4 regions of the Frankia sp. CeRuru1 genome follow, and region 1 is predicted to be linked to each of the others. Evidence: riboswitches for the same ligand, from Rfam matches in the RefSeq annotation. Region 1 holds a riboswitch; each other region holds the start of a gene.
What was found. A riboswitch is a leader RNA that binds a small molecule or an ion and turns the genes downstream of it on or off. The one in region 1 is predicted to bind cobalamin.
Positions count from the first base shown of each region.

Region 2: another riboswitch for cobalamin. It lies ahead of AC08OP_RS10505 (methylenetetrahydrofolate reductase); the one in region 1 lies ahead of AC08OP_RS13650 (ABC transporter substrate-binding protein).
Region 3: another riboswitch for cobalamin. It lies ahead of AC08OP_RS10495 (ribonucleoside-diphosphate reductase subunit alpha); the one in region 1 lies ahead of AC08OP_RS13650 (ABC transporter substrate-binding protein).
Region 4: another riboswitch for cobalamin. It lies ahead of metE (5-methyltetrahydropteroyltriglutamate--homocysteine S-methyltransferase); the one in region 1 lies ahead of AC08OP_RS13650 (ABC transporter substrate-binding protein).

Region 1 covers NZ_CDWWEW010000170.1:55-9,390, forward strand. The annotation lists partial or broken gene AC08OP_RS13640 (ABC transporter ATP-binding protein) at 1-982, opposite strand, end outside; gene AC08OP_RS13645 (FecCD family ABC transporter permease) at 991-2,061, opposite strand; gene AC08OP_RS13650 (ABC transporter substrate-binding protein) at 2,064-3,371, opposite strand; cobalamin riboswitch at 3,401-3,587, opposite strand; cobalamin riboswitch at 3,793-3,979, shown strand; gene AC08OP_RS13655 (CoA-acylating methylmalonate-semialdehyde dehydrogenase) at 4,170-5,675, shown strand; gene AC08OP_RS13660 (acyl-CoA dehydrogenase family protein) at 5,685-6,827, shown strand; gene AC08OP_RS13665 (enoyl-CoA hydratase/isomerase family protein) at 6,824-7,927, shown strand; gene mmsB (3-hydroxyisobutyrate dehydrogenase) at 7,924-8,865, shown strand; gene AC08OP_RS13675 (enoyl-CoA hydratase) at 8,862-9,336, shown strand, end outside.
Region 2 covers NZ_CDWWEW010000110.1:6,079-11,215, forward strand. The annotation lists gene AC08OP_RS10495 (ribonucleoside-diphosphate reductase subunit alpha) at 1-113, shown strand, start outside; gene AC08OP_RS10500 (ribonucleotide-diphosphate reductase subunit beta) at 110-1,180, shown strand; cobalamin riboswitch at 1,292-1,481, shown strand; partial or broken gene AC08OP_RS10505 (methylenetetrahydrofolate reductase) at 1,715-2,538, shown strand; partial or broken gene AC08OP_RS10510 (ATP-binding protein) at 2,632-5,137, opposite strand, start outside.
Region 3 covers NZ_CDWWEW010000110.1:441-5,692, forward strand. The annotation lists partial or broken gene tnpC (IS66 family transposase) at 1-955, opposite strand, end outside; gene AC08OP_RS10490 (replication-relaxation family protein) at 1,105-1,875, shown strand; cobalamin riboswitch at 2,777-3,003, shown strand; gene AC08OP_RS10495 (ribonucleoside-diphosphate reductase subunit alpha) at 3,322-5,252, shown strand, end outside.
Region 4 covers NZ_CDWWEW010000168.1:385-9,794, reverse strand. The annotation lists gene aceB (malate synthase A) at 1-1,874, shown strand, start outside; gene AC08OP_RS13585 (class I SAM-dependent methyltransferase) at 1,867-2,601, shown strand; gene AC08OP_RS13580 (chorismate-binding protein) at 2,952-4,016, shown strand; gene AC08OP_RS13575 (aminotransferase class I/II-fold pyridoxal phosphate-dependent enzyme) at 4,091-5,587, opposite strand; gene metE (5-methyltetrahydropteroyltriglutamate--homocysteine S-methyltransferase) at 5,706-8,024, opposite strand; cobalamin riboswitch at 8,165-8,449, opposite strand; gene AC08OP_RS13565 (adenosylcobinamide amidohydrolase) at 8,678-9,175, opposite strand; gene AC08OP_RS13560 (hypothetical protein) at 9,320-9,410, opposite strand, start outside.

The DNA of each region.
Region 1 (9,336 bases):
CCGGTTCCTCGGCGGTGGCTTCGCCCCGTGTGCCCCCCGCCGTCTCCAGGCTGCGGCCGGCAACCGGTGGTGCGGGTGCACGCGGGATGCGGGCCGTGCCGACCGCCGGCGGGCTCGGCCGGAAGGTCGCCGTGACCGGCTCGAAGCGTAGCTCGTCGCTGTCGAAGGTCGCGGCGATCCGGCCAGTGAGGACGAGGTGCTCGGGGGAACCGGTGTGCACCGCGCGTTCCCGGTCGACCAGCCAGACCGCGTCCGCGACGCGCAGCGCGAGCTCCAGCTCGTGCGTGGACACGACGACGGCGAGGTCGCGCTCCCGGGCGAGCCGGCGCAGCAGGGCCGTCAGCGCCACCCGGGACGGGGCGTCGAGGAAGGCGGACGGCTCGTCGAGCAGCAGCAGGCTCGGCTCCTGCGCGAGCGCGCGGGCGACCAGGACCCGCTGGCGCTCGCCGTCGGACAGCTCGTCGGCCTCCCGGTTGGCCAGGTGCCCGGCGGCCACCGCGTCCAGCGCCCAGGTGACGACTTCCTGGTCATGGGCGCCCAGCGCGCCGGTCACGCCCGTGTGCGGATGCCGGCCGAGCGCTACCAGGTCACGTGCCGTGATCATTGCGAGGTCGATCCGGTCGGTGAGCACGGCAGCGACCCGCCGGGCCCGCTCCGCCGACGTCAGCGAACGCAGGTCCACGCCGTCGAGCAGGGCCGCGCCGGCGAGCGGCGGCTGGAGGCCGGCCAGGGTGCGCAGCAGCGTCGACTTGCCGGCGCCGTTCGGGCCGAGGAACACGGTCAGCTCGCCGCGCCGCGCGGCCGCCACCACCTCGGTGAGGATCGGGCGTTCGCGGCGGGCCAGCCGCGCCGTCCGCCCGAGACGGTATCCGACGGTGAGCGCGCGCAGCTCGAGACCGCCGCCGGCCTGCAGGCCGGCGCTCACCGCGGCCGCGCCGGCCGCCGCGCGGCCCGCCGGGTCACCCGCCCTCTCTCCCGCCATGTCGGCCGTCACGCCACGCCCGCCACCGAGGAGCGCGCGCGCAGCAGCACGGCGATGACGACCGGCGCGCCGACCAGCGACGTCACGACGTTGATCGGCAGGAGCAGGTCGGTGCCGGGCAGCTGGGCGACGATGGAGCAGGCCAGCGCGACGAGCGCCCCGGTCAGTGCGACGCCGGGCAGCAGCACCCGGTGGTCGGAGGTGGCGAGCAGCCGGCGCGCGATGTGCGGCACGGCGATCCCGAGGAACGCCACCGGGCCGCAGTACGCGGTCACCGCCCCGGCGAGCAGCGAGGAGCTGGCCAGGACGGCGGTGCGGACCCGGCGGACGCGCACGCCCATCGTGCTGGCGTAGCTCTCGCCGAGCAGCAGGGCGTTCAGGGGCTTGGCGCTCGCCAGCCCGACCGCGATCCCGGCCGCCGCCACCGGGACGAACACGGCCAGGTCGTCGGTGGAGGTGCCGGAGAAGCTGCCGAGCTGCCAGGTGAAGAACTGGATCGCGCGCTGCGGCGCGGTCCAGGCCAGCAGCAGCGACACGATCGAGCTGACCGCCGAGCTGAGCACCACGCCGATCACCAGGAGGGTGACGACGGAACGGACCCAGCGGGCCAGGGTGAGCACCGCGGCGAGCACGACCGCCGCGCCGCCGGCGGCCGCCGCCACCACCCCGAGGCGCCCGGCGCCGAGCGCGCCGGCGGCGAACGCCCCGCCGGTGCCGCCGACGCCGGCGACGACGATCGCGACGCCCAGGCTCGCGCCCGCGCTCACGCCGAGCGAGTACGGGTCGGCCAGCGGGTTGCGGAACAGGGTCTGCATCTGCAGGCCGGCGACGGCGAGCGCGGCGCCGGCCAGGGCCGCCGTCACCGCGCGCGGCAGCCGCACCTGCTCGATCACCACGGCCCACCGGGGGTCGTGCGGATCCGCCCCGGTCAGCACCCGCAGCACCTCGGGCAGCGGGACGTGCACCGAGCCGATCGCGAGGGCGAGGGCGAACAGCGCGGCGACGCCGGCCGCGAGCCCGCCGAGCCCCAGCGCGCGCCGGAGGCGCCGGCGCGCGGACGCCGGCGGCGCGGACGGCACGGTCAGCTCAGCTTCTTGTAGAAGACGAACGTGTGGCCGGGCACGAGCTCGGGGTGCAGGATCGCGACCAGGTCGGCGAGCACCAGGTCGGGCCGGGTCACGCCGCGCTCCCAGTAGTCGTTGCCGCCGCCGGGCCCGATGGCCAGGGTGTTCGTCCAGACCTGGCCGCCGGGCTGCGCCGCGGCGAGGGTGCCGTAGCGGGGGTCCTCGGCGACCGCGTCGCCGACCGTGTCCCACTCGCCGTCGGCCAGCCAGACCGGCGCGTCGCCGCCGTCGGCGAACACCGCCTCGAAGCTGAGTTCCAGGCTGCCGGTGTCGGTCTCGTCCTCCCACGGGTAGGTCGCGCCCGCGTCCGACAGCAGCTTGCCGACGTAGCTGCCGCCGGACGGCATGTACCAGGTGCCCTCGTACATCGAGCCGGGCAGCACCTTCACCGGGGTGACCCCGGCGGCGGTCGCCTTGTCCGCGATGGCGGAGTAGTCGGTCTGGATCTGGCCGAAGACCTTGGCGGCCTGCTCCTCGTCGCCGGTGAGCGCCGCCATCACCTTGATCCACTCGGCCCGGCCGAGCGGGTCGCCCTCCAGCCATTCGGCGTTGGCGACGACCGTCACGCCCGCCTTGCGGATCGTCGCGTACTCGGGCGAGTCCGTCCCGTCGGTCATCAGGACGTCGGGGGCGGCGCTGACCACCTTCTCCACGTCGATCTGGTAGTTCGGGGCGTACTCGACGACCTTGCCGGCGTCGATCTGCTCGCGCACCTCAGGGCTGGAGACCAGGCTGGCGCTGGAGACCCCGGTGAGGACGTCGACCGCGTCCAGGTCGACCAGCAGCGGTAGGTGGGTCGTCGACCCGGAGTAGAGGCTGGTGATCGGCACCTCGATCTGCGGGGCGGCGGCGAGGTCTCCGGTCAGCTCCGGTGCCGGCGCGCCGCAGCGCACCAGCACGTACGACTCCGGCTTGCCGTCCGGGTACGGCTCCTTGACCGTGAGTACCTGGTAGCTGTTGTGGTAGGTCAGCGTGACGTTCTTGGCCGCCTCGAACGTCGACTTCACCGGGAAGTAGTCGGTCTCGGCGTTGAACGACGTCACGCACCCGCGCGCGTCGAGGGCTGCGGAGCCACCGGCCTCGTCACCGTCGTCGTCCCCGCAGGCCGCCAGCGAGACCATCGCCAGCACGCCGGCCAGCACCGCAGCGACGGCGGTCCGGCGACGCGGCCGGCCGGGCCGGCGGCGTCGCGACGGCCGCGCGGGCGCGTCGGCAGCGGCTGCCGAAAGCGCGGGATCAGACTCAGCACAAGCAGGCACGCTCACGCGGACCGCCTCTCCAGCACCTCGTGGATGGGTCACTCGATGCCGTGGCCGGTCTCCTGGCTGACGGGTCGACGCCTCCAGGTCAGCCTTCCCAGGCGAACACGCCCAGTGACTTCCGCCGCACCGCGGACCAGACCCGAGACTTCCCGATCACAGTGGCGAGGGCCGCGCCGGCATCACACCGGCTTCCCGAACACCACGGCAACGCCACGCTACGCGACCGGAGCCCAACCGGGCAAGAGGCACAGATCGGCCATCGCCGCGACGACGAGCACACCGGCGGTCAGGACCGGCCCGAGCCGCCGGCGGTCCTTCCCGCCTCGGGCCAGCCCCCGCTCCGGCGGCCGGGCGGGCGGAGCCCGGGGACACGGCTGCCACGGATCGACGTCACACCGACACGGGCCGCGACTACTGGACATAGTATGGTGTCCTACTTTATGGTCCCCTACCAAGGTCCATGGTGTCAGGGAAGCCGGTGTGAATCCGGCGCGGTCCCGCCACTGTGACCGGGGAGCCGGACTCCCGTGATGCCACTGGCCGCGTGCCGGGAAGGCAGGAGTCCGCGCCGATCCGGGAGCCAGGATACCGGCCGTGGGCGACCGTGTACTTCCACGAGGATGGAGTCGGAACGCATGTCAGCCCTGCTTTTTCATGCCCCCTTCCGAGCCGCCCGGCGACATTTCGACTGATTCCCGGCGGCTTTCGCACTCCTTCTTTCTTCACATCCTTCTCCCGGCGCGCCGCGGCCGCCGGGGCGATGCAGGCTGCGCACTTTCGGAAGGTCAGGCGAAATTTCTCATGCGAGAACTCACGCATCACGTCGGCGGAAAGCCGGTCCCGGGCACCTCGGGTCGTTTCGGTGCCGTCTACGACCCGAGTACCGGGCGGGAGCAGGCGCGGGTACCACTGGCGTCGCGCGCAGAGGTGGCCGACGCCGTCGCGGCGGCGGCCGACGCCCAGCCCGGCTGGGCCCGGCTCAACCCCCAGCGCCGGGCCAGGGTGCTGGCGCGCTTCCTCGAACTGGTCCGGGCCGAGCAGGACTCGCTCGCCCGGCTGCTCGCCGCAGAGCACGGCAAGACGGTGGCCGACGCGCACGGCGACATCGAGCGCGGCCTGGAGGTGGTCGAGTTCGCCACCGGCATCCCGCACCTGCTCAAGGGCGAGTACTCGGACGCGGCCGGCACCGGCATCGACGTGTACTCGATGCGCCAGCCCCTCGGGGTCGTCGCCGGGATCACCCCGTTCAACTTCCCTGCGATGATCCCGCTCTGGAAGGCGGCACCGGCGCTGGCCTGCGGTAACGCATTCGTGCTCAAGCCGTCGGAGCGTGACCCCTCGGTGCCGCTGCGGCTGGCGGAGCTGTTCCTGGACGCCGGCCTGCCGCCGGGCGTGTTCAACGTCGTCAACGGCGACAAGGAGGCCGTGGACGCGCTGCTGACGGACCCCCGGGTCGAGGCGGTCGGCTTCGTCGGGTCGTCCGACATCGCCCAGTACGTCTACGCCACCGCCGCCGCGCACGGCAAGCGGGCGCAGTGCTTCGGCGGGGCGAAGAACCACATGGTCGTCATGCCGGACGCGGACCTCGACCACGCGGTGGAGTCCCTGGTCGGCGCCGGCTACGGGTCGGCTGGCGAGCGCTGCATGGCGATCTCGGTCGCCGTCCCGGTGGGCGAGGCGACGGCGGACGCCCTGGTCGAGCGGCTCGCCGCGCGGGTCACGGCGCTGCGGATCGGGCCGGCGCTGGACGACGCCACCGAGATCGGCCCGCTGGTCACCCCCGCGGCCGTGGCCCGGGTCCGCGACTACCTCAGCTCCGGCGTCGAGGAGGGCGCGAGCCTGGTCGTCGACGGCAGCGGCAACCCGCTCGCGGGCACCGAGCACGAGCAGGGCTTCTACCTCGGCGCGTCGCTGTTCGACCACGTCACCCCGGCGATGCGGATCTACCGGGAGGAGATCTTCGGCCCGGTGCTCTCGGTCGTGCGCGCCGCCGACTACGAGGAGGCGCTGCGGCTGCCGAACGAGCACGAGTACGGCAACGGCGTGGCGATCTTCACCAGGGATGGGGACACCGCCCGGGACTTCACCCACCGGGTGAACACCGGAATGGTCGGCGTGAACGTGCCCATCCCGGTGCCCATCGCATACCACACGTTCGGCGGCTGGAAGCGTTCCGGATTCGGCGACCTGAACCAGCACGGGCCGGACTCGATCCGTTTCTACACGAAGACGAAGACCGTCACCTCCCGCTGGCCCAGCGCCCGGGTCCGGGAACAGGCCAGCTTCGTCATCCCCACGATGAAGTGACGGCGACCGGTGGAGACGCTGTCACCTGAGCGGCGCGCGCTCCGCGAGACCGCCGGCGATTTCGCCGACGAGTTCCTCGCGCCGAACGCCGTCAAATGGGACCAGACCCAGCATTTCCCGGTGGACGTGCTGCGCCGGGCCGGCGAGATCGGCATGGGCGGGATCTGCGTCGCCGAGGACGTCGGCGGCTCCGGGCTGGGCCGCCTCGACGTGGTCCTCATCTTCGAGGAGCTGGCCGCCGGCTGCCCGTCGATCGCCGCGTACATCTCCATCCACAACATGGTCGCCTGGCTGATCGACCAGTACGGCGACGACGAGCTGCGCGCCCGGGTTCTGCCGGAGATGTGCGCGATGGCCCGGCTCGGCAGCTACTGCCTGACCGAGCCGTCGGCCGGCTCGGACGCGGCGGCGATCACCACCCGGGCCAGCCGCGACGGTGACGACTACCTGCTCGACGGCGTCAAGCAGTTCATCTCCGGCGCCGGCGTCTCCGACGTCTACGTCGTGTTCGCGCGGACCGGTGCGAGCGGACCCGCCGGCATCTCAGCGTTCGTCGTCGAGCGCGGCACCCCCGGCCTGTCGTTCGGCCCGGACGAAGGCAAGATGGGCTGGAAGGCACAGCCCACCCGCCAGGTCATGCTCGACGGCGTCCGGGTGCCGGCGGGCAACCGCCTCGGCCCCGAAGGGGCGGGCTTCCCGGCGGCGATGCGGGCGCTCGACGGCGGCCGGCTCAACATCGCCGCCTGCTCGCTGGGCGGCGCCCGGTCGGCGCTCGACCGCACCGTGCGCTACCTGGGGGAACGCCACGCGTTCGGGGCGCCGCTGGCCGACGCGCAGGCGCTGCGGTTCCGGCTCGCCGACATGGGCACTGAGGTGGCCGCGTCCCGCGCCCTGCTCTGGCAGGCCGCGGACGCGCTCGACCGCGGCGACCCGGCCGCCACCCAGCTGTGCGCGATGGCCAAGCGCTTCGTCACCGACGCCGGCTTCACCGTCGCGAACGAGGCCCTGCAACTGCACGGGGGCTACGGATACCTCACCGAGTTCGGTTTGGAGAAGATCGTGCGAGACCTGCGGGTGCACCAGATCCTCGAGGGCACCAACGAGATCATGCGGGTGATCGTGTCCCGCGCGCTGCTGGCGGACGCCCGATGACCGCTGGCGCGCTGGCCGAGGGCACCGACGAGGTGATCCGCCGGGTCGACGGCCCCGTCGGCCGGCTCACCCTCGACCGGCCCAAGGCCATCAACGCGCTGACCCACGCCATGGTGCTCGCGATGACCGAGGCGCTCGCCGACTGGGCCACCGACGACTCGATCACCTGCGTGCTCGTCGACGGCGCCGGCGAGCGCGGGCTGTGCGCCGGCGGCGACATCCGCTCGATCTACCACGACGCCCGGTCGGGCAGCACCGGGTCCGTCGACTTCTGGGCCGACGAGTACCGGCTGAACGCCTTCGTCGCCCGCTACCCGAAGCCCTACGTCGTGCTGATGGACGGCCTGGTGATGGGCGGCGGCGTCGGGATCTCCGCGCACGGCTCGGTCCGCGTCGTCACCGAGCGCTCCAGGATCGGCATGCCGGAGACCGGCATCGGGTTCGTGCCCGACGTCGGCGGCACCTGGCTGCTGTCCCGGATGCCCGGCCAGACGGGCACCCACGCCGCGCTCACCGCCGGCACCCTGTCCGCCGCCGACGCGATCACCGGCGGGCTCGCCGACCATCTCGTCCCCGCCGAGAGGCTGCCGGAGCTCGTCGGCCTCCTGGCCGCCGGCACGCCGCCGGTGAAGGCGGTCGAGACGCTGGCCGTCCCCGCCGGCCCGGGGCCCCTCGCGGCCGCGCAGGAGTGGATCGACTCCTGCTACGCCGCGGACACGGTCGAGGCGATCCTCGAGCGGCTGCGCGCGCACGGCGACCCGGCGGCCGCCGCCGCTGCCGACGCGATCGCGGCGAAGTCCCCGACGGCGCTCACCGTCACCCTCGCCGCGCTGCGCCGCGCCGCAGCCCTCCCGGATCTGGCCGCGGCGCTCGTCCAGGAGTTCCGGATCTCCGCCGCCTGCCTGCGCCACCACGACTTGGCCGAGGGGATCCGCGCCCAGATCATCGACAAGGACCGCTCCCCGCGCTGGGCGCCCAGCACACTCGCCGACGTCGACGACGCCCTCGTCGCCGAGTTCTTCACCACGCCGGCCGGCGGCGACCTCGATCTCGACCTCGCCCGGGGCCTCGCCCGCGCCCGCCGGCGGGTGATCCGATGACCGGCCAGGCCGCCGCCGACGCGGCGGGGCGGCGGGTTGCCTTCCTCGGGCTCGGGAACATGGGCGGCCCGATGGCGGCCAACCTGGCCCGGGCCGGCGCCCAGGTCGCCGGGTACGACCCGGTGCCGGCCGCGGCGGGCCGGGCCGCCGCGGCCGGGGTGTCCGTCGCGGCCGACCCGGCGGGCGCCGTCGCCGACGCGGACACGGTCATCACCATGCTCCCGTCCGGCCGCCACCTGCTCGACTGCTACACGGCGATCCTGCCGAAGGCCCGTTCCGGCACCCTGTTCGTCGACTGCTCGACGGTCGGCGTCGCCGACGCACGGGCCGCGGCCGCCGCCGCGCTCGCCGCCGGCCACCGCGCCTGCGACAGCCCCGTGTCCGGCGGGGTCGCCGGCGCCGAGGCCGCCACGCTGACCTTCATGCTCGGCGGCGACGAGGCGACGGTCACCGACGCCTCCTCTGTGCTCGCCGCGATGGGCCGGCGGATCATCCACTGCGGCGGCTCCGGCGCCGGCCAGGCCGCCAAGATCTGCAACAACATGCTGCTGGGCATCACGATGATCGGCGTCAGCGAGGCGTTCGTCCTCGGCCGCGCCCTCGGCCTGACCGACCAGGCGTTCTTCGACGTCGCGTCGGTGTCCTCCGGGCAGTGCTGGGCGCTGACCTCGAACTGCCCGGTGCCCGGCCCGGTGCCGGCGAGCCCGGCAAACCGCGGTTACCAGGGCGGGTTCGCCGCCGGCCTGATGCTCAAGGACCTCGGCCTCGCCACCGCCGCCGCCACCGAGACCGGGGTCGACGCGGAGCTCGGCCGCCGCGCCGCCAGCATCTACGCCGCATTCGTCGACCAGGACGGCCCGGGACGCGACTTCTCCGCCGTCATCACCGCCCTCACCAGCGCCGCCCACGACCAGACCGTGGCCGAGGAGACCCGATGACCACCCCCGAGACCATCGTCGTCAGCCGCCCCGCCGCCGGCGTCGCGCTGATCACGCTCAACCGGCCGAAGGCCCTGAACGCGCTGAACAGCCAGGTGATGACCGAGCTGACCGCCGCGGCCGCCGAGCTGGACGGCGACGCCTCGGTCGGCGCGATCGTGCTGACCGGCTCCGCGCGGGCGTTCGCCGCCGGCGCGGACATCAAGGAGATGGCCGACCAGTCGTTCAGCGACGTCTACGGCCGTAACTGGTTCGCCGGCTGGGACGCGCTCACCCGGGTCCGCAAGCCGCTGGTCGCGGCCGTCGCGGGCTACGCCCTGGGCGGCGGCTGCGAGCTGGCGATGATGTGCGACGTCCTGCTGGCCGCCGACACGGCCCGCTTCGGCCAGCCGGAGATCACCCTCGGGGTGATCCCCGGCATGGGGGGCTCGCAGCGGCTCACCCGCGCCATCGGCAAGGCCAAGGCGATGG
Region 2 (5,137 bases), on a different contig from region 1:
CGGGGTCGACCGCGCGCCCACCCTCGGGACCGGCGCAACCCGCGCCGACGACCGATGCCGAGGCGCTGGCCTGCTCTCTGGAGAACCCCGAGACCTGCGAGGCGTGCCAGTGACGACGACTGTCCCGCCCCAGCAGGTTCCCGCGCAGTCCGGCTCAGCGGTGGACGGGCCGCGACACCGGTCGCTGCTGCTCGACCCGGGCATGAGCCTCACCCTGCGGCCCATGCGCTACCCGGAGTTCTACGACCGCTACCGGGCGGCGATCCGCAACACCTGGACCGTGGAGGAGGTTGACCTGCACACCGACCTCGCCGACCTGCACCGTCTCAGGTCGGCCGAGCGGCATCTGGTCAACCGCCTCGTCGCGTTCTTCGCGACCGGCGACACGATCGTCGCCAACAACCTCGTGCTCAACCTCTACCGGCACCTGAACGCCCCGGAGGCGCGGCTCTACCTGTCCCGCCAACTGTTCGAGGAGGCCGTGCACGTCCAGTTCTACCTGACCCTGCTCGACACCTACCTGCCCGATCCGGACGAGCGGGCCCGCGCGTTCGCCGCCATCGAGAACATCCCGTCGATCCGCGCCAAGGCAGCGTTCTGCTTCCGCTGGATCGACTCCCTCGGCCGCCTCGACCGGCTGCGCACCCGCGCCGACCGGCGGGCCTTCCTGCTCAACCTGATCTGCTTCGCCACCTGCATCGAAGGGCTGTTCTTCTACGGCGCCTTCGCCTACGTCTACTTCCTGCGCTCCCGCGGCCTGCTGCACGGGCTCGCCTCCGGCACCAACTGGGTGTTCCGCGACGAGTCCATGCACATGGGGTTCGCCCTCGACGTGATCCGCACCGTCCGCGCCGAGGAACCCGACCTCGTCGACGCCGACTTCGAGGCCGCGGTGCGGGACATGCTCGCCGAGGCGGTCGACGCTGAAACCGTGTTCGCCGAGGACCTCCTGACCGGTGGGGTCGCCGGGATGACCGTCGCTGACATGCGCACCTACCTGGAGTACGTCGCCGACCGCCGGCTCGGTCAGCTCGGGTTCGCGCCCATGTTCGGGTCGGCCAACCCGTTCTCGTTCCTCGACCTGCAGGACGTGCAGGAGCTGTCGAACTTCTTCGAACGCCGGGTGTCGTCCTACCAGGTCGCCGTGGAGGGTTCGGTCTCCTTCGACGAGGACTTCTGACCGGTCCCGACGGTTTTCGGGAGGCTCGGGTTCCGCGCCCGGGCCTCCCGGCCATTCGACGCCGGCGTGACGGGACCGGTGAGGCGGCCTTGTCGGCGATGTGGGCCGCGCGTAGCCTGAACCGGCCGTGGTGTTCGGGAAGCCGGTGTGACGCCGGCGCGGCCCTCGCCACTGTGTTCGGGAGTCTCCGGCCGTATCCGCGTCCGCGCGGAGGTCACTGGGCTGCTTGTCGGCCTGGGAAGGCCGGTCCGGAGACGCTGTACCCGTCAGCCAGGAGACCGGCCACGGCACCGAGTGACGCTTCCACGAGGTGCTGGAGGACGATCAGCGTGAGCATGCCCGCCTGCCGGCCGGCCACCCCTGGCCGGCCCGTGTACGGCCGCGCCCAGCGTCGACCGGTCAAGGCCGCGCCCGTCCACCGCCCGTCCACGACGGTGAGAACAGGTGCCGACCATGACAGACACTGAGCTGCGCGCCGAGGTGACGACCGTGCCCAGGCAGCGGAGGTCCCCCCTTGCGGCCCGCCCCGCGACGATGAGCGAGTTCCTGTCGACCGGAACGACCTCCTACTCGTTCGAGTTCTTCCCGCCGAAGACGCCCGACGGTGAGCGGGCGCTGTGGACCGCGCTACGCGAGATCGAGGCGCTGCGGCCATCGTTCGTGTCCGTCACCTACGGCGCCGGCGGGTCGACCCGCGAGGGCACGATGCGCATCTGCGAACGGATCGCCACCGAGACGTCACTGACGCCGATCGTGCATCTCACCGCGGTCAACCACGCCCGGGCGGAGCTGCGCCGGATCGTCGGCACGGTCGCCGGTACCGGCGTCCGCAACATCCTGGCGCTGCGCGGCGACCCGCCGGGCGACCCGCTCGGCGAGTGGGTACGCCATCCCAACGGCTTCGAGCACGCGGACGAGCTGGTCACCTTCGTCCGCGGGCTCGGGAACTTCTGCGTCGGCGTCGCGGCGTTCCCGGACAAGCACCCACGCGCCGCCGACCTCGACAGCGACGCCCGCGCCCTGGCCGGCAAGTTCCGCGCCGGGGCCAGCTACGCCATCACCCAGTTCTTCTTCGACGCCGACGCCTACCTCCGGCTGGTCGAGCGGGTCGGCCGGCTGGGCTGCGACGCGCCGATCGTGCCCGGGGTGATGCCGGTGACGAACGTCGCGCAGATCACCCGGATGGCCCAGCTGTCCGGCGCCGCTTTCCCGCCAGCGCTGGCCCGCCGCCTGGAGGCGGTCGCCGACGACCCGGCGGCCGTGCGCCCGGCCTGCACTTCATCACCCTCAACCGCTCCTCGGCGACCCGGGAGGTCTACCGCAACCTCGTCGGCTCAGCTCCCCAGCCGGCGGGCTGAGCGCGACGGCTGTCACGACGAGGCGGGACCAGTCGAGCCGGGTCGCCGGCCAACGCCGGAGACCCGGCGCGAGACGGCGAGCCGGCTGCCAGATCAGGGCTGGATGACGAGCAGGAGCTCGCCGACTTCGACGGAGTCGCCGGTACTGCGGGCGAGTTCGGTGATGGTTCCGGCGGTGGGGCTGGTGACGGCGGCTTCCATCTTCATGGCCTCGACGACGGCCAGCTTGGCGCCCTTCTCGATGGTGTCGCCGACCTTGACCGCGAAGGTGACGATGCCGGGGAGGCTCGCGCCGATATGGCCGGAGTTGGTGGGGTCGGCGCGGCGGGCGGTGGCGGACGCCGAGCTGATGGACTCGTCGCGGACCCGGACGGGGCGGGGCTGGCCGTTGACCCGCAGGTAGAGGGTGCGGATACCGGCGCGGTCGGGATCGCTGATGGTTTCGAGCTCGACGATGATCTCGGCGCCGGGTTCGAGGAAGACGCTGACCGGCTCGCCGGGCAGCAGGCCGTAGAGGAAGGCCTCCGTGGGAATGACCGAGCTGTCGCCGTACTGCTCGACGGCCTTCTCGTAGTCGCGCCACGGGCCGGGGAACAGCAGCCGCGACAGGGTGGCGCGCCGGGCGTCGCCGGCGAGGTAGCCGAGCACACTGGCCGGCAGGTCGTACTTCTCCGGCTCGGTCCGTAGCGTGGCGGGGTCGATGTTCCCGGAGGCGATGAACAGCGCGAGGTCGCCGACGACCTTGCTGGTCGGCGTCACCTTGATTGGCTTGCCGAGCAGCTCGTTGGCGATCGCGTAGCACTCGGTGACCTCGGACCAGCGGTCGCCGAGCCCGAGCGCGATGGCCTGCTGGCGCAGGTTCGTCAGCTGGCCGCCCGGAATCTCGTGCCGGTAGACGGCGCCGGTCGGCGCCCGCAGGCCCGCCTCGAACGGGGCGTACAGGTCGCGGACCGCCTCCCAGTAGGCCTCCAGCGCGGACAGCGCCGCGAGCGGGATGCCGGTTGCGCGGTCGGTGTGGTCGGTCGCGGCGACGAGCGCGGACATGTTCGGCTGGCTCGTGCCGCCGGACATGGGGGCCGCGGCGGCGTCCACCGCGTCGACGCCTGCGTTCGCGGCGGCGAGCAGGGTCGCGAGCTGGCCGCCGGCCGTGTCGTGGGTGTGCAGGTGCACCGGGGTGTCGAAGCGCTCCCGCAGTGCCGTGACCAGCCGCGTCGCCGCCGGCGGGCGCAGCAGCCCGGCCATGTCCTTGATCGCCAGCACGTGTGAGCCGGCCTCGACGAGCCGCTCCGCGAGGCGCGGGTAGTAGTCGAGGGTGTAGATCCGCTCGGCGGGGTCGGTGAGGTCGCCCGTGTAGCAGAGCGTGCCCTCCGCGATCGCGTCCGTCTCGCCCGTGACCGCCTGGAGGGCGGGGCGCATCTGCTCGATGTCGTTGAGGGCGTCGAAGATCCGGAACAGGTCGATCCCGGTGCTCGCCGCCGCGACGACGAACGCGCGCACCACGTCGTCCGGGTAGGGCGTGTAGCCGACCGCGTTGCGGCCACGCAGCGGCATCTGCAGGCACAGGTTCGGCGCCGCTTCCCGCGGCGCGGCGAGCCGCTCCCACGGGTCCTCGGCCAGGAACCGCAGGGCCACGTCGTAGGTCGCGCCGCCCCAGCACTCGAGGCTGAGCAGGTTCGGCGTGAGCCGGGCGAACGCGGGCGCGGCGGCCAGGATGTCGAAGCTGCGCAGCCGGGTCGCCAGCAGCGACTGGTGGGCGTCGCGCAGCGTCGTGTCCGTGACCGCCAGCGCGGTCTGGGCACGCAGCCGGGCCGCCCATCCGGCCGGGCCGGCCTCGGCGAGCAGCTGGCGGGAGCCGGCCACCGGCGCGCCGGCGGCGTCCAGCGGCGGCAGCATCCGGCGCGGGTCGGTGAACGCCACCCCGGCCGGGCGCCGGTGGCCGTTGACGGTGACATGGGCGAGCCGGGCCAGGAACTCGATGTTCGTCCGCACGCCGCGGACCCGGAACTCCCGCAGCGCCCGGCGGGCCCGCCGGGACGCCTTCTCCAGGGTCGCGCCCCGGCACGTCAGCTTCACCAGCAGCGAGTCGAAGTACGGGCTGACCTCGGCACCGGCGTAGGTCGCCCCGTCCAGGCGCACCCCCGGCCCGCCCGGCGACTGGTAGTACGAGATCGTCCCGGTGTCCGGCCGGAAGTCCGACGCCGGGTCCTCCGTCGTCACTCGGCACTGGATCGCCACCCCACGGATGGAGATGCTCTCCCGGCTCAGGTTCAGGTCGGCCAGTGTCTCCCCGGCGGCGATCCGCAACTGCGCGCCCACCAGGTCCACCCCGGTGACCTCCTCGGTCACCGTGTGCTCCACCTGGATACGAGGGTTCATCTCCATGAACGTGAACCGGCCATCCGCGCCGACCAGGAACTCGACCGTGCCCGCGTTCACATAGCCGACGTGGCGGGCGAAGCTCACCGCCGCCGCGCACAGCCCATCGCGTACCGCCGGGTCCAGCGCCGGCGCCGGCGCGATCTCCACGACCTTCTGGTGCCGCCGCTGCACCGAACAGTCCCGCTCGAACAGGTGCACGACGTCGCCCTCGCCGTCGGCG
Region 3 (5,252 bases), on a different contig from region 1:
CGCCGTCGTGGATGGCGCGCAGGTCACGCAGGGTGTGGGCACCGCACCAGGCGTGCAGCGCGCCGGTCAGGTGGGTGTAGCCGGCGTAGCCGTCGCGCATCAGGACACCGGTGAAGGCGGGCCAGACGCCGCCGGCGTCGATCGTCGCGGCGGTGCGGTCCCCGGTGTGCATCACGGTGAGGTACTCGGTGCAGGCGACGTGCACGTAGCGCAGCCCACCCGCGGCGCGGGCGGTCGTCTCGTCGGCGTGCGCGACCGGCGCGGCGGCGATCAGCGCCCGCACGTGCGGCAGGAACGTGGTCTCGAGCAGGCGGGCGGCCCGGCCCCGCACCGAGGCGACCCAGCCGACGGAGACGGCGGCGCCGAGCAGGGTAGCCAGGACCGCGCCGGCCCGGCGGACCGGCAGGTGGTGCGCGCACACCAGCCACGCCGCCCGCCCGAGCAGCCGCGGGCCCCAGACGAGTCGGCCGGTCAGTGGCACCGGCGGCTGCCCGGGGGTCGTCGCCGCGCAGCACGGGCAGGTCCGCGCCACGACCCGGTACTCGGTCACGGGCGGCCGGGGCGGGGCCGGCGGGGTGTCGAACACCTGGTGGCGCCTCGTGGCGAACACCGGCGCCCCGGCCAGCGAGCCGCCACAGCCCCCGCAGGACGGCGGGTCGATCGTGAACGTCTCGTCCGGGTCGTCGACCATCATCCGGGTCTGGCCGGGCGCACCGCGCTGCTTGCCCCTCGGCCGGCCCGACGACGTCCGCGCCGGCGCCTTCGTGTACGGGTCGTCCGACGACGGGGGCCGCGACGAGTTCGAACTGTCCCTGCCCGCCTGACACTCCAGCTCGGCAACCCGCCCGGCCAGCTGCTCGATCAGTTCGGTGGCCGCCGCGAGCTGCTCAGCCATCCCCGCGATCTGCCTGCCCTGGGCCGCGATCGTGGCGTCCCGGTCCGCGAGCAGGCGCACGAGCTCCTCGTACGTCGGCCGGCCACCAGACTCCACACCCGCGACGCCAGCGGATCACCACCCACCGCCAGGCGATCACACGAACGATCACCACACAAGATCCGGAAGACACCCGCCCAACCGAGCTGAACAGCGACCGCTTTCAGCCGTTGGCGGTCAGTGGCCTGTCGCCCATGCACTACGTCCTCGACGTCGCCGGCGCCGCCGTTCTGGCGCACGAGGACGGTCTGGACCCGAAGAAGATCGGCTACCAGCATGACCGGGCTATGGGGATCGCCCATTCGTTGCACCTGGCGCATCGGGTGGCGGTCAACGGGATGTCCACCCGGCTGGTTCACCACGCCCGCCAGCCCGAGGCCGCGGGCCGGCTGGTGGCCTGGTGGTCGGAGGAACGCTGCGCCCGCTCGTTCGGGGACATCGTGCGGCCCGACGCCTATGGCCGGTGGGCGCAGGGCCGCGCCCAGGTCGAGTGGTTCCTCGAGCTGGACTTCGGTACCGAAGCGCTCCGGCGCCTCACCTACAAGATCGACGCCTACGATCGGCTCGCGAAGGCGACCCGTAGCCACACGCCGGTCCTGATCTGGACGACGACCCTGCGCCGCGAAGCCCGCCTCCGCGAGGTCCTCGCGGAGGCGCTGCGCAACCTGGACGACCCAGTACGGGTGCCGGTCGCGACGACGGCCGCGGACCTCGCCGAACCCGACCAGCACCTCGACGCCACCCTGACCCGCTGGCTGCCCCTGACCCGGGCCGGTACCGGTCGCCTCAGCCTGGGCCAGCTGGTCAGCCTCTGGCCTAACTCCGCCAAGCCCTTGACCGACAGCTCCCCAGCCGACAGTGACCTCGGCCGTCCGAGACGACTCCACCCACCCCAGCCGATGCCACCCGCGGGGCCTGATCACCAGCAGCTCGCGGCCTAACCGCAGCCCCGCATGGCCCCGAGGGGTCCTGCTACCCGGGTACCGCGCCCGGTGGCAGGACCCCTCGGCTTGAACGGGCATGGCTGCCGCGACCGGCGGGTCGGTTGAGGCGGGTCTCCGCCCGCCGGGTGCTGCGGCGAGACCGCCGCCGCGTTGGACCGCGCTGGGCAGGCTGGCCCCGTCGGCGCGGGCGAGGATGCCGGCGACCAGGCCGACGATGATGGAGATCGTCGTGCCGAGGGCGACGACGAGTGCCCGGGTGAGGGCTGGGTTGGCGGTCACGTCTGCTCCAGTTCACACGCCCCGCTCCCCTGGCTGACGAGACGCTGAACGGACGCAGCGTGAAACAACCCTGCTCGATCCCCGGGGTTGCCGCAGCCCGATGGCCCATAGGCGCGTGCTGTGGCTTCGGCCCGGAGCGGCCAGGGGAGGACGCGCCGGACATGGGAAGCCCGAGTTCGGTGACTGGCAATATTGGCAGCCGCCGCGGCGATCAGTCTACCGGCTCCGGTCCGGCACGGGGTGGGCGCCGTGGCCCGCGATCATGACTGTCCTCAGTCAGGTGGCATGGATGATCGCCAGCGACTTGTGCGGCTCGTGTCGTTTGTGGCGTGGGCCGGTGAGCCCGGTTCGAACATGTGCGGCCTGCGGTTCGCCAGCACCGAGGACGAGCAGCCATGGGGCCTGTCCTGGCGCGGCGTGGGCCGTGGGTCTCGAACGGGGCGAGGTCCTGCCCAAGCCCGAAGGCGATGAGGTCCGGGCCGTGCTGTGGCGGCTGAGGTTCTGGTTCACGGTGGCGGTACAGGACGCTCGGCAAGTTCCGCTCGGAGATACCCCGGACGGCGAGGTGTCGGGCGCGACACAACATGTGGGTTATTTGCAGTCGTGTGATTCTTATATGTAGCGTGTGCCGCGCACTGGTTCGGCCGCCCTGCCCTGGGCCGGTCGTCGTAAGAGGGAACCCGGTGGGAGTCCGGGGCTGCCCCGCAGCGGTGAGTGGGAACGACCGCCGTCAGGAGCACTGGGCGCTATGGCGCCTGGGAAGCGACGGTCAGTAGGTTCACCGGCGTCACGACGCGCCGGTGGGTGCCCGCGAGTCCGAAGACCTGCCAGCGTGCCGCGCGCGACATGCGCGTGGCGGTCCGACGGCCCCGAGGGAGGGCCGGGATCGCCGTGCCGGGCTTGGACCGGGCACGGGCAGCTCGCCGGTCGCCAGAGGGCCTCGGCGTGGCGGGTGGTGATCGTTCGGCCACCGAGCCACGCGCCGTCGCCGTCGGTCGTCGATGCCCGGGTCCGTCGCCATTCGGGCCGGCGCGCCTACCTCCTCCTTGCTCGCCGTCGGTGCCAGCCGTCCGACGACCTGTGCGAGGAGTGCCGTTGACCGTCACCGAACCTTCCCCCGTTGTCCCGCGGGCCGCCGGTATGTCCGGGTCTGGTGGCCGCACGATGCGCGTCCGTCATCGTGACGGCGCGTTGGAGCCCGTGGACGTGACGAGGATCGTCGCCGCGGTCGCGCGGTGGGCGGACGACCTGGATCAGGTGGATCCGTTGCGGGTCGCGACCCGGACGATTGGCGGGCTCTACGACGGCGCGACGACCGAGGAGCTCGACCGGTTGTCGGTGCAGACCGCCGCCGATCTGATCGGTGAGGAGCCGCAGTACTCCCGGCTGGCCGCCCGGCTGCTGGTCGCGCTGATCGCCGACGAGGTCGCCGGTCAGGGGATCGGCTCGTTCAGCTCGGGCATCGCGCGGGGCCACGAGCTGGGTCTGATCGGGGCGGGCACGGCCGAGTTCGTCGCCCGGCACGCTGGCGAGCTCGACGCGCTCGTCGACCCGGCTGGCGACCTCGGGTTCGAGTTCTTCGGGATGCGGACGGTGCACGACCGCTACCTGCTGCGCCATCCGCGCACCCGGCTGGTGGTGGAGACGCCGCAGCACTGGCTGCTGCGGGTCGCCTGCGGGCTGGCGCACGACGTCGCCGAGGCGGCGGAGCTGTACCGGCTGATGGCGTCGCTGGCCTACCTGCCGAGTTCGCCAACGTTGTTCAACTCCGGGACGGCGCACTCGCAGATGTCGAGCTGCTACCTGGTCGACTCGCCGCGCGACGAGCTGGAGTCGATCTACGAGCGGTACGGCCAGGTCGCCCGGCTGTCGAAGTTCGCCGGCGGCATCGGCATCGGTTTCTCCCGGGTGCGCTCGCGGGGCGCGCTGATCCGCGGCACGAACGGCCGGTCGAACGGCATCGTGCCTTTCCTGCGGACCCTCGACGCCTCGGTCGCGGCGGTCAACCAGGGTGGGCGGCGCAAGGGCGCGGCCTGTGTGTACCTGGAGACGTGGCATCCCGACATCGAGGAGTTCCTCGAGCTGCGGGACAACACCGGTGAGGACGCCCGGCGCACCCACAACCTGAATCTGGCGCACTGGATCCCGGACGAGTTCATGCGCCGGGTGCAGGCCGACGGGGTGTGGTCGCTGATGGATCCGGACGCGGTGCCGGAGCTGCCCGACCTGTGGGGTGAGGAGTTCGACCTGGCCTACCGGGCCGCCGAGGCCGCCGGCCGCTATGTCCGCCAGCTGCCCGCCCGTGATCTGTACGCGCGGATGATGCGGACGCTGGCGCAGACCGGCAACGGCTGGATGACGTTCAAGGACGCCGCGAACCGGACCGGCAACCAGACCGCCGAGCTGGGCAACGTCATCCACCTGTCGAACCTGTGCACCGAGATCCTCGAAGTCTCCAGCGATGACGAGATCGCGGTGTGCAACCTCGGCTCGGTCAACCTCGCCCGCCACCTCCTGCCCGCAGACCCGGCCGCCGACGCGGACGGCGACGGGGATCCAGCGGCGCGGGTTGATTGGGCGGCGCTGCGCGCGACCGTGCGCACGGCGGTGACCTTCCTCGACCGGGTGATCGACATCAACTACTACCCGACACCCGAGGCCGCGGCGAGCAACCCCCGGTGGCGGCCGGTCGGCCTCGGCGTGATGGGCCTTCAGGATGTGTTCTTTGCGCTGCGGCTGCCGTTCGACTCCCCGGCCGCCTGTGAGCTGTCGACCCGACTTGCCGAGGAGATCGCGCTCACCGCGCTGGAGCGGTCCACTGAGCTCGCCCGCGCGCACGGCCCGCACCCCGCGTTCGCGCAGACCCGGGCCGCCCGCGGGGTGCTGCATCCGGACCACTTCGACGTGACGCCGGCGCAGGTGGAGCGGTGGGCGGCGCTGCGGGCGGCGGTCGCCGCGCACGGCCTGCGTAACTGCCTGCTGGTCGCGATCGCGCCGACCGCGACGATCGCGTCGATCGTCGGCTGCTACGAGTGCATCGAGCCGCAGGTGTCCAACGTGTTCAAGCGCGAGACGCTGTCCGGCGAGTTCCTCCA
Region 4 (9,410 bases), on a different contig from region 1:
ACCTGCTCTGGATGGAGACCTCCGAGCCCGACCTGGAAGTCGCCAGGGCGTTCGCCGAGGGGGTCAAGAAGGAGGCCCCGGACCAGCTGCTGGCGTACAACTGCTCGCCCTCGTTCAACCGGCCAGCTGCCCGACTTCCGCCCGGAAACCCGGCGCATCCGCGAGGACCCGGCCTGGCGGGTCGCCGCCCCGGCGCGGACCTGGCCGACCGCCGGGTCGAGATCACCGGGCCGCCGAACCGCAAGATGGCTATCAACGCGCTCAACTCGGGCGCCAAGGTCTGGATGGCGGACTTCGAGGACGCCACGGCCCCCACCTGGGCCAACGTGATGGATGGGCAGCTGGCCCTGAAGGACGCCGTCGCCGGCACGCTGAGCTTCGTCAGCCCGCAGGGCAAGTGGTACACGCTGGGCGACGAGCTGGCGACGATCGTCGTCCGGCCGCGCGGCTGGCACCTGACCGAGCGGCACGTCACCCTGGACGGCTGCCCGGCGCCCGCGGCCCTCGTCGACTTCGGGCTGTACTTCTTCCACAACGCCCGCGCGCTGGTCGAGCGCGGCGCCGGGCCGTACTTCTACCTTCCCAAGATCGAGAGCCACCACGAGGCGGAGCTGTGGAACGACGTGTTCCGTTTCGCCCAGGACCGGCTCGGGATGCCGCGCGGCACCATCCGCGCGACCGTCCTGATCGAGACGATCACGGCCGCGTTCGAGATGGAGGAGATCCTCTACGCGCTGCGGGAGCACTCGGCCGGGCTCAACGCCGGCCGCTGGGACTACATCTTCAGCGTCATCAAGAACCTCGGCGACCGGCCGGACTTCGTCCTCCCGGACCGGGCGGCGGTCACCATGACGGTCCCGTTCATGCGCGCCTACACGGAACTGCTGGTCCGCACCTGCCACCGGCGGGGCGCGCACGCGATCGGCGGCATGGCCGCGCTCGTCCCCGGCTCCGACCCGGCCGCGAACGAGCAGGCGTTCAACCGGGTCGCCGAGGACAAGCGCCGGGAGGCCGGCGACGGGTTCGACGGCTCGTGGGTCGCCCACCCCGGCCTCGTCCCCGTCTGCCGGCGCGAGTTCGACGCCGTCCTCGGCGACCGCCCGCACCAGCTCGACCGGACCCGCGAGGACGTCCGCGCCGCGGCGGCGGACCTGCTCGCCGTCCGGCTCACCCCCGGGCGGGTCACCATCGACGGCGTCCGCGGCAACGTCGCGGTCGCCGTCGGCTACCTGGACGCCTGGCTGTCCGGCACCGGCGCCGTCGCCCTGAACGGCCTCATGGAGGACACCGCCACCGTCGAGATCGCCCGCACCCAGCTCTGGCAGTGGATCCGGCACGAGACCCCGGTCGCCGAGGGCGGCGTGGTCACCGCCGACGAGGTCCGCGCCGTGCTCGACGAACACCTCACCGCGCTCGCCGAGGCCGGCGCCGACGGCGCTCGGATCGCGGCGATCCAGGCCCTGATCGAGGAGGCCGCGCTGAGCGACACCCTGCCGACGTTCATCACGCTTGGCGCCTACGACCGGCTGGTACCCCCGGCGAGCGGACCCACTACGTCGGCGGGTGGATGTCCGGACGACGCGTTCCGCCGGCCGTGGACCCCCGCGCCGCTACCGGTCGGTGAGGCTTCGGCGGCCGGCGGCAGTACGGCCGACACGACCGGCAAGATCACGCCTGGAGGGCGCAGCGCTGACCGGCGGGAGGCACCGGGCAATACCGGTCAGGACCGATTCCACCGCCGTCGCGGGCCGGGGAAGGCCGGCATGAGACCACGCTTTACTAATTTCCCTGACCTATTAGACTGCGACGGTGGACCGAGTAGCCGACAGGCCCCAGAGCCTCGCCCGTTCCGCGGACCCGGCTCGCGTGAATGACTACGACAGCTTTGCCGAGGAGTACTCGGCAGCGACCGAGAAAAATCTCGTGAACTCGTATTACGAGCGGCCCGCGATGCTGGCCCTCGCCGGAGACGTGGCCGGCCGTCGGGTCCTGGATGCTGGCTGCGGCGCAGGCGCCCTGTCCGCCGCGCTGCGCGATCGCGGTGCGGTCGTCACCGGCATCGACGTCAGCGCCAGGATGCTGGAGTTGGCCAGGCGACGACTGGGCGACGACACGGCCCTGCACCTGGTCGACCTGAGAGACCCCCTGCCGTTTGCTGACGGCGCATTCGACGACGTGGTCGCGTCGCTGGTACTGCACTACCTGGAGGACTGGGGGCCTACGCTGGCCGAGGCGCGGCGAGTGCTCAGGCCCGGCGGCCGGCTGATCGCGTCGGTGGACCATCCTTTCGTGGCCTACACGATCCAGAATCCTCGCCCTGACTATTTTGCGACCACCAGCTACACCTTCGACTGGGCGTTCGACGGGCAGTCCGTCCCGATGAGGTTCTGGCGTAGGCCACTGCACGCGATGACCGATGCCTTCACCACCGCCGGATTCCGTCTTTCCGGCATCAGCGAGCCGCAGCCCGACCCGGTCGCCCGCGAGCTTTTCCCCAACGACTTCCACGACCTCTCCACCAAAACCATCTTCCTGTTCTTCGTCGTCGAGGTCCCGCCGTTGGCCGTCGGCTCGGACGACCAGGCCAGTCGCCGGCCATGAGCGGAGCCAGCGTCCCTTGCAAGTCGAGGGCCTTCGTGAGCGATGCCTCCCCGGACGAAGTCCGGCACCCTTCCAGCTCCGTGAGGCGCCCGGGAACACGCACCGATCTGCCGGGCGATCACCGAAGGTGACGAGAACGGCGCCGCGGAGGTGACGGTCACCCAGATCGGCAAACAGCCTGCGCAACATCCTCGACGCGATGACCGACGGGCTTGGCCGCGCGGTGCACGACGCACGCCGAGGGTCGGCTAATGGGCCGCGGCGGATGTCGAGCCCGACACCGGGGACATCCGGTCGGCGGCGGCGTTTGGAAGGTGCTGGCGCGGGGGCTACAGGTTCGCCTGCCAGCGGTGTCCGGGGTGCGCGCGGGCGAGGAGCCTGGCCAGGGTCCGGCGCTGGGTCGACGTCAGGTGCGGGATGGTTTCGTCGAAGTCTGCCTGGTCCTTGGGGCGGGCGTGCTTGGCCTTGAACAGCAGGACCAGTTCGGGTGCCAGATACGGGATGCCTGGACCTTCTCGCTGGACCAGGACACCTACCTCGCCGGCGTCGAGGCGGTCCGTTGCCGGATCGAGGCCGGCGACGTCTACCAGGTCAACCTGTGCAGGCTGCTGTCCGCGCCGATGCCCGAGGGCAGGCCGGATGCCGCGGCGCTCGCGGCGGTGCTCGCGCGGGGGAATCCCGCGCCGTACGCCGTCACCCTCGACGTGCCCGAAGCCGGTCTGTGGATCGTGGGAGCGTCGCCGGAGCTGTTCGTGGCACGCGACGGCGACATGGTTCGCTCGGGACCCATCAAGGGGACCGGTCACACAGCCGCTGATCTGCGCGAGAAGGACTACGCGGAGAACGTCATGATCGTGGATCTGGTCCGCAACGACCTGGGCCGTGTCGCGCGGGCCGGTAGCGTCACCGTGCCCGCGCTGTGCGCGGTCGAGGCTCATCCAGGCCTAGTCCATCTGGTCTCCACGGTCGAGGCCCGGCTGGCGCCGGGGACTGGCTGGGCCGAGCTGCTCGCGGCGGTCATGCCGCCCGGGTCCGTCGCTGGGGCGCCGAAGTCGACCGCGCTGCGGATCATCAGCGCCCTGGAGCCAGTCGCGCGCGGTCCCTACTGCGGCGGCGTCGGCTGGGTGGATGCCGACCACGGCCGAGGGTGGCTGTCGGTCGGCATCAGGACGTTCTGGCTGGACGACGGACGGCTCTGGTTCGGCACGGGCGCCGGTATCACCTGGGGCAGCGATCCCGCGGCCGAGTGGCGGGAGACCCAGCTCAAGGCCGACCGCCTGCTCAGGCTCGCCTCGCACCGGGTAGGGCATGGCCTCCGTGCCAGTGGGACGGCGGACCAGCAGGTGGCGCCGTGCCGTGCCCTCGGTGACGGCGGCCTGGACGGCACGAGCCAGACGCGGCACGAGAGCCGCTGACGGGCCGCTGGGCGAGGACTTCGCCGCGGAGTCGGCCCCTCGGGTGGATCGGCGGCTCCCGCGCCAGCCACCGTTCAGCGCGCCGTGGCCGCGCCGGTCCAGCCTGCCGCCTCAAGGTCGATCTCCGGGTAGACGGGGAACCGCCCCAGCAGGTCGGTGACCCGGGCCCGCGCGGCCTCGGTCGTGGCGGCCTCGATCTCGTAGTTCGCCTTGCTCGGCCGGCCGCCGCCGTCGAAGATCTCGTCGACCTCGGTTTCTCCCATGCCGAGCGTGGTGATCGCGGCGGTGTCGAGGCGCAGGCCGCTGGTGTACCACGGCCCGTTCGCGTCGAAGGGCAGAGCGTTGCGGTTGAGTGTCAGGCCGACCGACCGCAGTGCCGCCTCCCCCTGCCGGCCGGTGAGGCCGAGGCTCGCCACGTCGGCGAGGACAAGGTGGTTGTCGGTGCCGCCGGTCAGCACCGGCAGGCCCCTGCTGATCAGCCCCTCGGCGAGGCGGCGGGCGTTCTGGACGATCCGCGCGGCGTAGTCCCTGAACGAGGGGTCGAGCGCCTCGCGGAGGGCCACGGTCTTCGCGGCCATCACATGTGGCAGCGGCCCGCCGAGAAGCAGGGGGCAGCCCTTGTCGACCGCGTCCGCGAACTCGCCGGTGCTCAGCACGAAGCCGCCCCTCGGACCGCGCAACGTCTTGTGCGTCGTGCTGGTCACCACATGCGCGTGCTCGACCGGGTTGTAGTTCCCGGTGAACATCTTCCCGGCAACAAGCCCAGAGAAATGCGCCATGTCGACCATCAGAACGGCGCCGACGTCCTCGGCCATCTGGCGGAGCCGCGCGAAGTCGATGAGCCGGGGGTAGGCGCTGTACCCGGCGAGCAGGATCAGCGGGCGGACCTCACGCAGCTGCTGGTGCAGCGCGTCGAGGTCGATGCGCTTGGTTTCCCGGTCCACCGTGTACTGGTGGGTGTCGAAGAGGCGGGACGACACGTTGAGGCGGTACCCGTGGGTGAGGTGCCCTCCGGAGTAGTAGTCCAGGCCGAGCAGCCGCTGGTCGTGCAGCTCGCCGCGGAGCTGGCTCCATTCCGCCGCGGTGAACTCGCCGGAGTTCTTCCGGGCGAACTTCTCCAGGAACCGCGACTCGACCCGCTCGGCCAGGATCGCAAGAAAGGCCACCAGGTTGGCATCCGCGCCCGAGTGCGGCTGGATGTAGGCGTGGTCGGCCCCGAACAGCTCGCGAGCGTACGAGGCGCCGAGTGTCTCGATTGTGTCGACGTTGTCGCAGCCCGCGTAGAAGCGCTTGCCCGAGATGCCCTCGGCGTACTTGTCCGTGAGCAGGTTGCCCTGCGCGAGCTGCACCGCCAGCGACGCGTAGTTCTCGCTGGCGATGAGCTTGATGTTGGAACGCTGGTCGACCAGCTCCTGGACGATGCCGGCCGCGACGGTCGGTTCCGTCGCTGCGACCACATCCAGCTGGGTGAAGAACGCGAGCGCGGCGGGCTCGGCCGACGTGCCCATCGCCGCCAGGTAGTTTCTGCTCAACGACAGGCCGCGCCCCACGGACGATGCTGGCAGCGTCATGGTTCCTCCACTTGTCTATGATCTTGCGGGCGGCATGTCCGGCGCGGCTGTGGCCGACGCCCGACGGCGAGGGCGGGGGGCGGTCGCGCCCCGCCCTCGTCATCTCCGCGGGCGCGGGTTACAGCTGTGTCCTGGCCTCGCGGGCCGCGGTGACCAGATTGGTGAGGGTCGCGCGGACCTCGGGGTAGCCACGGGTCTTGAGCCCGCAGTCGGGGTTGACCCACAGCCGCCCGGCGGGGAAGGCGTCGGTCGCGACGCGCAGGTGCTCGGTGATCTCCTCGACGGAGGGCACCCGAGGCGAGTGGATGTCCCACACCCCGGGGCCGACCTCGTTCGGGTAGTCGGCGCGCGCGAGGTCGGCGACGATGGCCATCTTCGAGCGGGCCGCCTCCAGGCTGATCACGTCGGCGTCCATGTCGACGATCGCCTGGAGCACGTCGCCGAACTCGGCGTAGCACATGTGGGTGTGGATCTGCGTCTCGTCGCGCACCCCGGACGTGGTCAGCCGGAACGACTCGACTGCCCAGGCCAGGTACTCGGCCCGGTCGGCGCGCCGCAGCGGGAGGGTCTCGCGCAGCGCCGGCTCGTCGACCTGGATCACCCCGATGCCCGCGGCCTCCAGGTCGGCCACCTCGTCGCGCAGGGCGAGCGCGACCTGCCGCGCGGTGTCGGCCCGTGGCTGGTCGTCGCGGACGAACGACCAGGCCAGCATGGTGACCGGGCCCGTGAGCATGCCCTTGACCGGCTTGTCGGTGAGGCTCTGGGCGTAGGTAGCCCAGGCGACGGTCATCGGCTCCGGACGGACGACGTCACCCAGGATGATCGGCGGCCGGACGTAGCGCGAGCCGTACGACTGCACCCAGCCGTCCGTCGTCGCGAGGAACCCGGTCAGCTGCTCGCCGAAGTACTGCACCATGTCGTTGCGCTCGGGCTCGCCGTGCACCAGCACGTCCAGCCCGAACTCCTCCTGGGCGGCGATCACGTTGCGGATCTCGGTCCGCATCGCCTCGACGTAGCCGTCCGGGGACATGCTCCCGTTGCGCAGCGCGGCCCGGGCCTGGCGCAGACTCGCGGTCTGCGGGAACGACCCGATAGTGGTCGTCGGCAGCTGCGGCAGGCTCAGCCGCTCCGCCTGGACCAGGTCACGCTTCTCGTAGGGGCTCGCCCGGTGCAGGTCCGCGCCGGTCACGGCCGCGGCCCGCTGGTGCACCGCCTCGACCCGCACGAGCGGCGACACGGCCCGGGCGGCGAGACGCGCGGCGTTGGTCTGCAGGGCGCCGGCGATGGCGTCCCGTCCCGAGGTGAGGCCGGCGGTGAGGGTGACGATCTCGTCGAGCTTCTGCCGGGCGAAGGCCAGCCAGCCGGCAATCTCGGGGTCCAGGTCGCCCTCGAGGACCACATCCAGCGGGACGTGCAGCAGGGAGCAGGAGGCCGAGACGTCGACTCGGCCGGCGAGGCCCCGCAGGCTCTCGATCGTGTCGAGGGTGGCGGCCAGGTCGGCGGCCCAGATGTTGTGCCCGTTGACGACGCCGGCGACCAGTCGCTTGTCGCCGAGGCCGCCGGCGGCGGCAAGGGCCGCCAGGTTGGCCGACGCCGGTCCGACGAAGTCGAGCGCGACGCCGTCGAGGGCGCTGTCGCGCAGCACCGGCAGCGCGTCACCGACCCGGTCGAAGTAGGTGGCCAGCAACAGCTTCGGCCGGTCCGCCGCGGCGGTCAGCGTTGCGTAGGCGCCGCTGACCGCCTCCAGGACCGCCGCAGGCTGGTCAAGGACCAGCGCCGGCTCGTCGAGCTGGACCCACTCGGCCCCGGCGGCCCGCAGCTGGCGCAGCACGTCTGCGTACAGCGGCAGAATCCGGTCCAGCAGCGACAGCGGCTCGAAACCCTCGCCCGCGTCCGGAGCCGCCTTGGCCAGCAGCAGGAACGTCACCGGGCCGACCAGCACCGGCCGGGTGAGGACACCGGCGTCCTTCGCCTCGGCGAACTCACCGAGCGGCTTGGCCGCGTCCAGGCTGAAGTCGGTGTCGGGGCCGAGCTCGGGCACCAGGTAGTGGTAGTTGGTGTCGAACCACTTCGTCATCTCCAGCGGCTCGGCGTCCGCGGTGCCGCGAGCCATGGCGAAGTAGCGGTCCAGCCTGCCCTTCGGCGTGCTCACCTCCGGGACCGCCGTACGGTGGCGCGCCGGGATGGCGCCGAGCATGACGGCGGTGTCCAGCACGTGGTCGTACAGCGAGAAGTCGTTGCTCGGGATCTCCTCGATCCCGGCCTGCCTCAGCTGGGCCAGGCGCTCCTGGCGTAGCTGCCGAGTGGCCGCCAGCAACTGCTCGGCGTCGCTCGTGCCCGCCCAGTACGCCTCGGTCGCCTTCTTCAGCTCCCGATTGGCACCCTGCCGGGGATACCCGTACACCGTCGCGCGACTAAGCGGTGCGGTCGTGCTCATGGGCTCTCCTTCGCGAGTCCACCTGACCTCGCGAACAGACCAGCACGACACCGGCACCCCGACTGGTCGTCGAAAGTCCGACCGAGAGGCGCCGACGGCGCGGACCCACCCACGAGGTCACAGCCAAGCGTGCTCGCGACCGCGCGCACGCACAGCGGGCAGGTCTTCGGACTCGTGGGCCTTCCCGATCCGTTCGGACGGGGCTCCCTACTGGCCGTCGCTTCCCAAACCCCGGGCCCGCCCAGCTCAAGGCCGGTCGAGCCGCTACGAGTTCAGTGCTGTCCCGCCGCACCCGTCAGGTGCGGCATCGGACGGTGTTCGTTCCCACTCACCGCTGCGGGGCAGTCCCGGATTCCCACCGGGTTCCCTCTCACGTCTCCCACCACCCATTACCTCGTCGAGGCACCGAGTGGCGGTCGAACCAGCTGCGCTCAGCAGCCTAGCAACGGCACCGGGGGCCGGAGGCACGAGCCGGCATGTGGCGTGAGGTCGTCTCGCTCACGGCCTCGCCGACGAGCGCCCAGCCTCCCGCACCCGCGTCCTCAGCCCGTCGCGGCGTCGGCGCGCGGGCCGTCTGCCGCCCCGTCCGGCCGGCGGAGCGGTACAGAAGCATCTCCTGATCTGGGTTCGGACCCGCCGGGCGGACATGGCGGTCAGGCTGAGGGCTCCGCCCATCGGGCGGCGTAGCACGCGGCGCCGCCTGCGACGGCGGCGTGGACGGCACGGCCCAGGCGGGCTCCCCATCGCGAGCGCGGGCCGCAGTACTCGACTCCCGGCGGTCCACCAGCGGAGCCGGCGGGGCAGCACACCACGAGGGCGTCGGACGCCGTGCCGGTGCCGGGAACGCCGGCTTCCAGCAACGCCTGGCTCTTCGCCTCGGTGGCCGTGACGACGGCGTTGACCAGGGCCGCGTCGCTGAGCAGCACGGGCAGCAGGCAGACGAGGTTGACCGTGCCGGGACGCCACCGCGCCGCGGGCAGCCCCAGCTCGGCGGCGATCTCCTCGAGGTGGCGCGCGGGATCGTCCCGGCAATAGTCCTGCGCCACCTCGGCGTTGATGACCCACTCGCCGACCGCGAGCCCGCCGATGCCCCGAGGGCATCCGCCGTACCAGCGGACTCGACGCTCACCACGGCCGCCGTACCGACGCACCCGTCGGTACCCGCAGGCCAGGCCGCGGCGGCCCGGCCTCTTCGCGTGAGACGACCGGCCCGTCGCACGCCGTCCGCGTCATCGACGTCCCGTCCACCTCACGCCGACGAGGCGCCGATGGGTTGTGACGCATCAGTTTCCGGGCTACCGGTCGGTGCTGCGCCGCTGGTCTGGGACCGGACGTGCGGCGAGCGTGGTCAGGAGCAGACGTCGGGGGCAGTCGAGGTCAGTCGTT